3 regions of the Polaromonas sp. CG_9.11 genome follow, and region 3 is predicted to be linked to each of the others. Evidence: predicted binding sites of a transcription regulator. Region 3 holds the regulator's gene; each other region holds the start of a gene.
What was found. Region 3 encodes LexA, which represses DNA repair genes until DNA is damaged. Its sites were predicted from a motif close to ACTGTATNNNNATACAGT; they were not measured.

Region 1 (3,276 bases), on a different contig from region 3:
CGCCGGCCGAATCGCCCTCGACCAAAAACACCTCGTTGTTCGCCAGGTCGCGGCTTTCGCAGTCGGTCAGCTTGCCGGGCAGCACGGCCACGCCCGAACCCTTGCGTTTTTCAACCTTCTGCCCCGCTTTCTGGCGGGTCTGCGCGGCCTTGATGGCGAGTTCGGCCAGCTTCTTGCCATAGTCGACATGCTGGTTCAGCCAGAGTTCAAGCGACGGCCGGACAAAGCTGGACACCAGCCGCACCGCATCACGCGAATTGAGCCGCTCCTTGATCTGGCCCTGGAACTGCGGATCGAGCACCTTGGCGCTGAGCACGTAGCTGGCGCGGGCAAACACGTCCTCGGGCAGCAGCTTGACGCCTTTGGGCAGCAGCGAATGCAGTTCGATGAAGCTCTTGACCGCCGTGAACAGGCCGTCACGCAGCCCGCTTTCATGCGTGCCGCCGGCGCTGGTCGGGATCAGGTTGACATAGCTTTCGCGCACCGGCGCACCGTCTTCGGTGAAAGCGACGCACCAGCTGGCGCCCTCACCTTCGGCAAAGGTTTCATGCGCACTGTCGGCAAAGCCTTCGCTCTCGAACATCGGGATCAGCGGATCGGCGGTGAGGGTCTGCATCAGGTAGTCGCGCAAGCCGCCCTTGAAGACCCAGGTCTGCACGTCCTTCGTTTTCTCGTTCGTCAGCGTGACGGTCACGCCGGGCATCAACACCGCCTTGCTGCGCAGCAGGTGCGTCAACTCAGCCATCGGCAGCGCTGATGATTCAAAATATTTGGCATCCGGCCAGGCGCGCACCGTGGTGCCGGATTTACGGTCGCCGCTTTCGGTCTTGCGCAGCACCAGCGGCTCGATCACGTCGCCACCGGAAAAAGCCAGGCTGGCGACCTTGCCTTCGCGGTAGGACGTGACTTCAAGCCGGGTGGACAGCGCATTCGTCACGCTGACGCCGACGCCGTGCAGACCCCCCGAAAAACTGTAGGCGCCGCCCTTTCCCTTGTCGAATTTGCCGCCGGCATGCAGCCGGGTGAACACCAGCTCGACCACCGGCGCCTGCTCTTCCGGGTGCAGGCCAAAGGGAATGCCGCGCCCGTCGTCCTCGATGGTCACCGAGCCGTCGGCGTGCAGTGTGACCTTGATCTTCTTGCCGTGCCCGGCCAGTGCCTCGTCGGCCGAGTTGTCGAGCACCTCCTGGATGATGTGCAGCGGATTGTCGGTTCGGGTGTACATGCCCGGGCGCTGCTTGACGGGCTCCAGGCCCTTCAAGACGCGGATCGAACTTTCGGAATAAGCGGGGGAAGCAATGATGTTTTTGTCGGCCATGGCAGTTCAAGTGTTGCCTGAATTGTAGACCGGGGCGACCAAGTCAACTGTACAAACATACAGCCCTCAAGCCCGCTCATTTCCCCCCGTGGGGTTGGCCGAGTCAACTTTTGCGCAGACGACTGCCGCTGGAGAACATTTTCGTTAAAGTCTGCCCATGACTTCAAGCGCGCTTTCGTCCCCCCAAAAACTGTCGATGTTTCAGGTTCTGGCCTGCGGCGCGGCCATTGTCACGCTGTCGATGGGCATCCGGCATGGCTTTGGCCTGTGGCTGCAGCCCATCACCCAGGCGCAGGGCTGGACGCGCGAAACCTTTGCCTTTGCGATTGCGGTGCAGAACCTGTCGTGGGGTATCTTTGGCATTTTTGCCGGCATGGTGGCCGACCGCTTCGGCGCGTTCCGGGTGATTGCCGGTGGCGCTGTGCTCTATGCCCTGGGACTGGTTGGCATGGCGCTGTCGCCGACGGGGCTGCTGTTCACGCTGACGGCCGGCGTGCTGATCGGCGCGGCCCAGGCGGGCACCACCTATGCGGTGATTTACGGCGTGATCGGCCGCAACATCTCGGCGGACAAGCGCTCGTGGGCCATGGGCGTGGCGGCGGCGGCAGGATCGTTTGGCCAGTTCCTGATGGTGCCCACCGAGGGTTTCCTCATCAGCACGCTGGGCTGGCAGACCGCCCTGCTGGTGCTGGGCGGCGCCGTGCTGCTGATCGTGCCAGTGGCACTGGGCCTGCGCGAAAACGGGTTTGACGGCGGCGTGCCCGCCAGGCGCGACCAGAGCATCGGCCAGGCGCTGGGCGAGGCGCTGAAGTACCCGAGCTTTCAGATGCTGATGGCGGGTTACTTTGTCTGCGGCTTCCAGGTCGTTTTCATCGGCGTCCACATGCCCAGCTACCTCAAGGACAAGGGGCTGTCGCCGCAGGTGGCCGGTTACGCGCTGGCATTGATCGGCCTGTTCAACGTGTTTGGGACCTACGCGGCGGGCGTGCTCGGCCAGCGGATGGCCAAGCGCAAGATCCTGGCGACGATCTATTTTTCGCGCGCCATCGTGATCAGCGTGTTCATCGCCGCGCCGCTGAGCCCGGCCAGCGTCTATATCTTTTCCAGCCTGATGGGCCTGCTGTGGCTCTCGACGATTCCGCCGACCAACGCGGTGGTGGCGCAGATCTTCGGCATCCAGCACATGTCGATGCTCAGCGGCTTCATCTTCTTCAGCCACCAGATCGGCTCTTTCATGGGCGTGTGGCTGGGCGGCTTCCTGTATGACCGCACCGGCAGCTACGACATCGTCTGGTACATCGCCATCGTGCTGGGCGTGCTGGCGGCGCTGATCAACCTGCCAGTCCGGGAAACGCCGATTCACCGGGTCAGCCCGGGCGGCCTGGTACAGGGCGCTTGAGATGCTGCGCAAAGCCGTACTCTGGAGCCTGGCCATCGTGGTCTCACTGGGCGTGTTTTCGCTGTATACGCGGCCCGAGTTCCTGATCTCACTGGCCGACCAGATGTGGTCGTGTTTTTAGGACTTTCTTTAAAAATTTCAAGCCTTTAAGGCCTCTTGCGCAAGCAGGTATTGCCTTGACAGCTATAAAAATGATAGTAAACCATTCAGCATTCGACGCCCTTCATGCAGACGCAGCAGCGCCTTCCTCCTGGGTGGTGCGCTGGTCGCATCTGGTCACGCCGGGCGGTGTGGTGCTCGACGTGGCCTGCGGTCATGGGCGCCATGCGCGCTGGTTCCATCAGCAAAATCATCCGGTCGTGCTGGTGGACCGGGCGCAGGCAGCAATTGAGTCCATCGCCATTCCGGCGCCGGCCTGCGAAGCCGTGGTGGCCGACATTGAAAACGGCCCCTGGCCGTTCGCGGGCCGCCAATTCGATGCGGTGGTGATCGCCAACTACCTGTGGCGACCGCTGATGCCCACCCTGCTGGCCAGTCTCGCGCCCGGGGGCGTGCTGAT
Region 2 (3,276 bases), on a different contig from region 3:
CCCGCAGTGAAATCACCATCTGGTTGAACGCATCCATGAAGGCGGCCGCAACGACCTTGCCTTGCGGCGTGTTGCTGTAGCCGCCGATTCCGCCGCCCGCCGAGCCGCCCAACAAGGCTCCGAAGCCACCAAAGTCGGTTTTCGACGCGCTGCCTTCGGATGCGGCAATCTGCACGCCGGAACGGTTGTCGATCATGGTGAGCAAGGCGCTGGCTTCACGTGTCTTGGTGCTGGCGCCGACCGTTGCCAGGGCACGGCCCGCACCACCGCCGAGCAGGCTGCCCAAGGCAACGCCCATGCCGCCCGTGTTGTCCTGGCTGAAGACGATTTCAGGCGACAGGCCGTAGTCGGAGGACACGATCTGGCCTTTGCCAAAATTGCTGCCGGCGCGCATCTCGCCAGACTGTTGCAGGCCGCGTTCGCGGTTGATGGCGTTCATGCCTGCGGCGCTGCGCTCCACCACCACAAAGCAGTTCGATTGCTGGATCAGCAGGCGAAGCAGGTTGGCCGTGGGCGGCAGGCGGTATTCGTTGGTGAGGATGGTGTACCAGCCGGCGCTCTGGTTTTCGATCAGGGACACCGTGCCAAGGGGCGACTGGCATTTCTCAAGTGTGCTGTTGGCATTGGTGCTGGACGCGCCGGCCGCACTGCCGGTAGCCACGGTCTTGGCGGCCGGATTTCCCATTTGCATGTCTGTGGTCACGCAGCCAGAAAGCATTGTCGCAATGGCTAATGGAATGAAGATTCGGTTTGCAACGGACATACAGGTTTCTTTCGTTGGTTTTATTTGCTGAAAATTGCACTGACCGTCGGGATTATCACATTTGAAACATTTTTATAAAAAACGTAAATAATTGTTTTGAGCGTGCTTTCGTCGACGGGAAATATCTTCAGGAAACATGACTTCACCTGCTTTATCCCGCGTAAACCTCTAGGCCAAGCGCCACCACTGTGGCCACGTCGTCTCCCACGGCCTGGCGGAATTCGCTTTCCGCCTGGGCCACTGCACGGCGAAAAGCGTCCAGCCACAGCAGGCCCGAGTCGGTGAACACCACGCGCCGGGCCCGTTTGTCGTGCAGGTCGGGCTCACGCTTGACCAAACCCCAGGCATCGCACTGATCCACCAGGTCGGCCATGGCCTGCTTGCTCATGCCGGCGCTGTTTGCCAAGTCCGTCAGGCGCGAGCCGCCCAGGGCCAAGTGGCGGGTGATGTGGATATGGGCCGCTCCCACCTGATCGCGCGCCGCCAGGTTGGACAAGCCCAGCGGCACGTCGGCGTTGCTGGCCATGAGCGACAACACCCGCTCATCAAAACGGCGCAAGGCATGACCCATCAGGCGTCCCAGGTGGGTCAGCCGCCAGTGGGTGTCGTGAACGAGGGGAAGGGTTGGGGAAAGGATTTCGGCCATGGGCAGATGCTACTTTATTAAGCGAAATTTAGTCAGGCAGACTGACTAAAAACAGGCTTTACTTCTGCCTATGAAGCCCATAAAGTACTGTTCATGCACCCAGTACTGCAAGAAAAAGCAGTCTGAAATTTTTGGTGAAAAGTGCGTGCAGAACTTTTTACCCCGTTGATTTTTAAGGAAATTTTTCATGGACGCACCGATCAAGACCGCTCCCGGCCTGAACACCGAAAAAGCCAAGGCGCTGGCCGCCGCGCTGGCCCAGATTGAAAAGCAATTCGGCAAAGGCACCATCATGAAGCTGGGCGCCGGCGAGGTCATCGAAGACATCCAGGTGGTATCGACCGGCTCGCTGGGCCTGGACATTGCGCTCGGCGTCGGCGGCTTGCCGCGCGGCCGGGTGGTCGAAATCTACGGCCCCGAGTCGTCGGGCAAGACCACGCTGACGCTGCAGGTGATTGCCGAAATGCAGAAAATCGGCGGCACCTGCGCGTTTGTCGATGCCGAACATGCGCTGGACATCCAGTACGCGCAAAAGTTGGGCGTCAACCTGCAGGAACTGCTGATCTCGCAGCCCGACACTGGCGAGCAGGCGCTGGAAATCGTCGATTCGCTGACCCGCTCGGGCGCGGTTGACCTGATCGTCATCGACTCGGTGGCGGCGCTCACGCCCAAGGCCGAGCTTGAAGGCGAGATGGGCGACTCGCTGCCCGGCCTGCAGGCCCGTTTGATGAGCCAGGCGCTGCGCAAGCTGACCGCCACCATCAAGAAGGCCAACTGCATGGTGATTTTCATCAACCAGATCCGCATGAAGATCGGCGTGATGTTCGGCAGCCCCGAAACCACGACCGGCGGCAACGCACTGAAGTTCTATGCCTCGGTGCGGCTGGACATTCGCCGTATCGGTTCGATCAAGAAGGGCGACGAGGTCATCGGCAACGAAACGCGCGTCAAGGTGGTGAAGAACAAGGTCGCCTCACCCTTCAAGACGGCCGAGTTCGACATCCTGTACGGCGAAGGCATCAGCCGGCTGGGCGAGGTGCTCGACCTGGGCGTGGCCGGCCACATCGTTGAAAAAGCCGGTGCCTGGTATGCCTACAAGGGCGAGAAAATCGGCCAGGGCCGTGACAACTCGCGCGAATTCCTGAAGGAAAACCCGGCGCTGGCCATCGAGATCGAGAACAAGGTGCGCGAATCGCTGGGCATTCCGCTGGTGCAGGCGGCGCAGGGCGGCGCCGAGCCTGAAAAGGGGGCAAAACCCGAGAAAGCCGAAAAGGCGGAAAAGCCCTTGAAGGTGATGGCCGACAAAGCGCTGCTGGCACCCTTGCCGCCGGTGGTCCCGACCCAGTCTTGAGCCGGTTTTATATGCCAAATCAGGCTTTTGCGCAGTCTCCACGGGCGCATTCAGCTATTGAAAGCATAGCTGAAAGATGTTGCGCAATAGCGGCTCGCCCGCAAGACGCGCATGACTGATGCCAAACCTGCCGCCCGTGCGGGCTTTGGCCTGTCGCTCAAGGGTCGCGCCCTGCGTTACCTGGCCGCCCGCGAACATTCGCGCGCCGAACTGGAGCGCAAGCTGAAAGACCATGAGGAAACGCCGGGCCAACTGGCGCAGGTGCTCGATGACCTGCAGGCCAAGGATTTCATCAGCGAAGCGCGGGTCGTCGAATCGGTGATCAACCGCCGTGCCGGGCGATTTGGCGCTTCACGTATCAAGTACGAGCTGCTGAACAAGGGGCTGGGCGCCGAAGCGGTGTCCGAGGCGGTCAGCAAGCTCAAGGTCAGCGAACTCGAACGCGCCCGCGAGATCTGGCGCAAGAAGTTTGACGGGCCGGCCCCGGATGCCGCCGCCCGGGCCAAACAGATGCGC
Region 3 (3,276 bases):
CCGCTGAAGACCTCGCGTCTTCAGCCGCCAGATCCAGTATCAGCGCGATCCTGGCCTTGACCGGACTGAGCCCCTGCGAATCTGCAATCGCGCAGCCCGATAGCGACAAAACCTTGCCATCAACGCAGCGCGTCGAACGCACAATACGCACCCCGGCAGCTTGCGAACTGAGCAAACCGGCTTGCAGGTCCTCATGAATCGTTCCGTTGCCTGTGCCAGCCACCACCAGCCCCCGCACGCCCTGATCGACCAGTGCCCGGACCATGAGCGAGCTCGCGCCTGCGTAATTCATAACAATCTCGACGCGGGGCCAGATTGCTATTTTTTCAATAGCTAAAAGAGCAATATCAGCCTGCGGAACTGGCCAATTCCTTAGCAATCTTAGCTTGCCTTCCTCAACATAGCCGACAGGGCCGGCATCACCGGAACCGAAGGCGTCGAGTTTGTAAGGATGCACTTTTTGCACATCCATTGCGCTGTGTACCGTTCCGGCGCAGACGACCACCACGCCGCAGGCCTCCGGATGGCTGGCGACCACCACGGCATCCATTACATTTTGCGGGCCATCAGGCGCCAGAGCGGTGGCCGGGCGCATGGCGCAGGTGAGCACCACCGGCTTGGCCGGCTGGCATGTCATCTGCAAAAAATAAGCAGTCTCCTCCAGCGTGTCCGTGCCATGCGTGATGACGATGCCCTGGACATCATCATCTGCAAGAAAATGGCGCACGCGATTCGCGAGTTGCGCCCAGACTTCAAAGCTCATGTCCTTGCTGTCGATCTGGCTCACCTGTTCGCTGATGATCGAACCGCTTCCGTGCAGCGCAGGGATGGCAGCGATCAGTTGCTCAATGCCCACCTCTGCAGCGGTGTAACCGATGTTGTCAGAGGCATGGGCAGCCTTCCCGGCAATGGTTCCGCCGGTTCCCAAAATGACCAGTTTGCGATGCTTCATAGGATGTAATTGCTTTTTTATAAAAGCTGTATGAAAATACAGTTGCTGGCTATTCATACAGGTATACTAAATTTAGCCAGAGCATAGATTTCAGGCAAGTCCCGTTTTAACCCAAGGCCCAAAGCTTATGCGCACTTCCAATGATTTTTCAGCTCTGCCTGCTGGCCGACCCAAACTTACTGCAAGACAGGCACAAATCCTGGAATTGATCCAGAAAGCAATCGCCCAGGCAGGCGCGCCTCCGACCAGGGCAGAAATTGCTGCCCAGCTCGGTTTTCGTTCACCCAATGCAGCCGAAGAGCATCTGAAGGCGCTGGCAAAAAAGGGCGTCATCGAACTTGTCAGTGGCACCTCGCGAGGCATTCGACTTCGAACCGAGGCCCTGCAAGCCTTAAACCACTCGCGGATGGAGCCGTTTTTAATGCCTTCTGACCGGATTAACCAGTGGGCCCTGCCCCTCGTGGGTAGGGTGGCTGCGGGCAGCCCGATCCTGGCGCAGGAACATATCGAACAAACGTATTTTTTTGAAAGTTCATTGTTCGATCAGAAGCCTGACTACCTCCTCAAAGTGCGCGGCATGAGCATGCGTGATGTGGGGATCATGGACGGCGACTTGCTGGCCGTGAAGCAGGCCAGGGAAGCCCAAAATGGCCAGATTGTGGTCGCCCGGCTGGGCGACGAAGTCACCGTCAAACGCTTTCACCGCAACGAGCACCTGATCGAACTGCTGTCCGAAAATCCCGACTTCAAGCCCATCGTGGTCCAGCCCGGCGAACCTTTCGAGCTTGAAGGCCTGGCCGTCGGGTTGATCCGCGGCAGACTGTCGATGTAGTTCTTCCAGCCTTTCTTGCGCTACCCGATGGCGTTGCCTTCTCTCGGGGTAGCGGCAGCTAAATCGCCACTGTTTGAAAACGATCCGCCTTTCCTTTTGGCAGACCCTGCCACGCCTGTATCCAAACTTTATCAACCGGAGTTCTTCATGCGAATCATCAGCTTTTCACATGCCCCCATGCAAGCCTTCTGGACGGTCCCGGTTCAGGCGATGGCGCCCTGGATCACCCGGATCAGGCATTCGTTTGGACACGGTGCAGTTCATTCCATTGCACAGCGCTTGGCAGGGACAGCACAATTTTCTTTTCTACCGTGCACCGCAACGGCCAGCAACCACGCCATTTTTGACATTCCTCCTGAAATTGCCCGCCCACCATGCATCCCGATGCCACAGGAACCGACACGCAGCGTGCTGCGGGTCGTACGTGAATCCGACGCGGCCATTCAGCCCGATTGCGCGGGACGCATGGTCATTTCAGGGCGAATGGCCGATGTTTGCGCAGAACTTGACCGCATGACCCTGCTAGCGGAATCCACTATCGCCGGTTGCTGATTTTTCCTGCGTCAGGAAAAAGCGTCTGGCGACCCTACAACGACTCAGAACCTGATTGCCATTCCCCGCAATTCGAACCTTGGTGTGAATCGCAAACCAAGAAATAGCCTATTCAGGTTGTGAACTACTGATCTTCGAAAAACAGGAATCTTGAAGGCACAATATCTGCATGAATATTGTGATTCTTGATGATTACCAGGACGCAGTGCGAAAACTGGCCTGCGCGGCAAAGCTTGAAGCCTACCCTGCCAAGGTCTATACCAACACCGTCAAGGGCGCTGGCCAACTGTCGGTCCGGCTGAGGGACGCTGACGTGATCGTACTGATCCGCGAGCGCACCCACCTGACCCGCCAGGTGATTGAAAAGCTTCCCAAGCTCAAGCTGGTCGTCCAGACGGGGCGGATCGGCAGCCATGTGGATGTGGCCGCCTGCACAGAACGCGGCATTGCGGTGGCCGAAGGCTCGGGCTCACCGATTGCGCCAGCGGAACTGACCTGGGCGCTGGTCATGGCGGCCACGCGCCGCATTCCCCAGTATGTGTCGCATCTCAAGCATGGCGCATGGCAGCAATCGGGTCTGAAATCGGCGTCGATGCCGCCTAATTTTGGCCTTGGATGCGTGCTTAGGGGCAAGACGCTGGGGATTTGGAGCTACGGCAAGACAGGCCAGCTGGTGGCCGGCTACGGCCGGGCATTCGGCATGCGGGTAATCATCTGGGGCAGCCCGGCCTCGCGCGAACGCGCCCAGGCCGACGGCTTTGAACTAGCACCCAGCAAGATCGAGCTGTTCAAGCAATGCGACGTTCTCAGCCTTCACCTGCGACTCGGAGAAGAAACGACCGGCATCGTCACACTGGAAGACATGTCGCGCATGAAACCCACCTCGCTGCTGGTCAACACGTCACGCGCCGAACTGATTGAATCCGAAGCGCTGATTGCG

Region 1: the regulator LexA is predicted to act here: its motif matches at 1,365-1,382, upstream of IWX85_RS13900 (DNA topoisomerase IV subunit B).
Region 2: the regulator LexA is predicted to act here: its motif matches at 1,496-1,513, upstream of recA (recombinase RecA).

Annotation. Positions count from the first base shown of each region.
Region 1 is NZ_JADOVE010000016.1:73,131-76,406, forward strand. Features, by position in the region: gene IWX85_RS13900 (DNA topoisomerase IV subunit B) at 1-1,318, opposite strand, end outside; gene IWX85_RS13905 (MFS transporter) at 1,476-2,717, shown strand; gene IWX85_RS13910 (bifunctional 2-polyprenyl-6-hydroxyphenol methylase/3-demethylubiquinol 3-O-methyltransferase UbiG) at 2,909-3,276, shown strand, end outside.
Region 2 is NZ_JADOVE010000014.1:28,316-31,591, forward strand. Features, by position in the region: gene IWX85_RS12570 (CsgG/HfaB family protein) at 1-763, opposite strand, end outside; gene IWX85_RS12575 (MarR family winged helix-turn-helix transcriptional regulator) at 915-1,409, opposite strand; gene recA (recombinase RecA) at 1,597-2,760, shown strand; gene recX (recombination regulator RecX) at 2,872-3,276, shown strand, end outside.
Region 3 is NZ_JADOVE010000020.1:82,876-86,151, reverse strand. Features, by position in the region: gene IWX85_RS16215 (asparaginase) at 1-952, opposite strand, end outside; gene lexA (transcriptional repressor LexA) at 1,080-1,784, shown strand; gene IWX85_RS16205 (hypothetical protein) at 1,812-2,336, shown strand; gene IWX85_RS16200 (D-2-hydroxyacid dehydrogenase family protein) at 2,506-3,276, shown strand, end outside.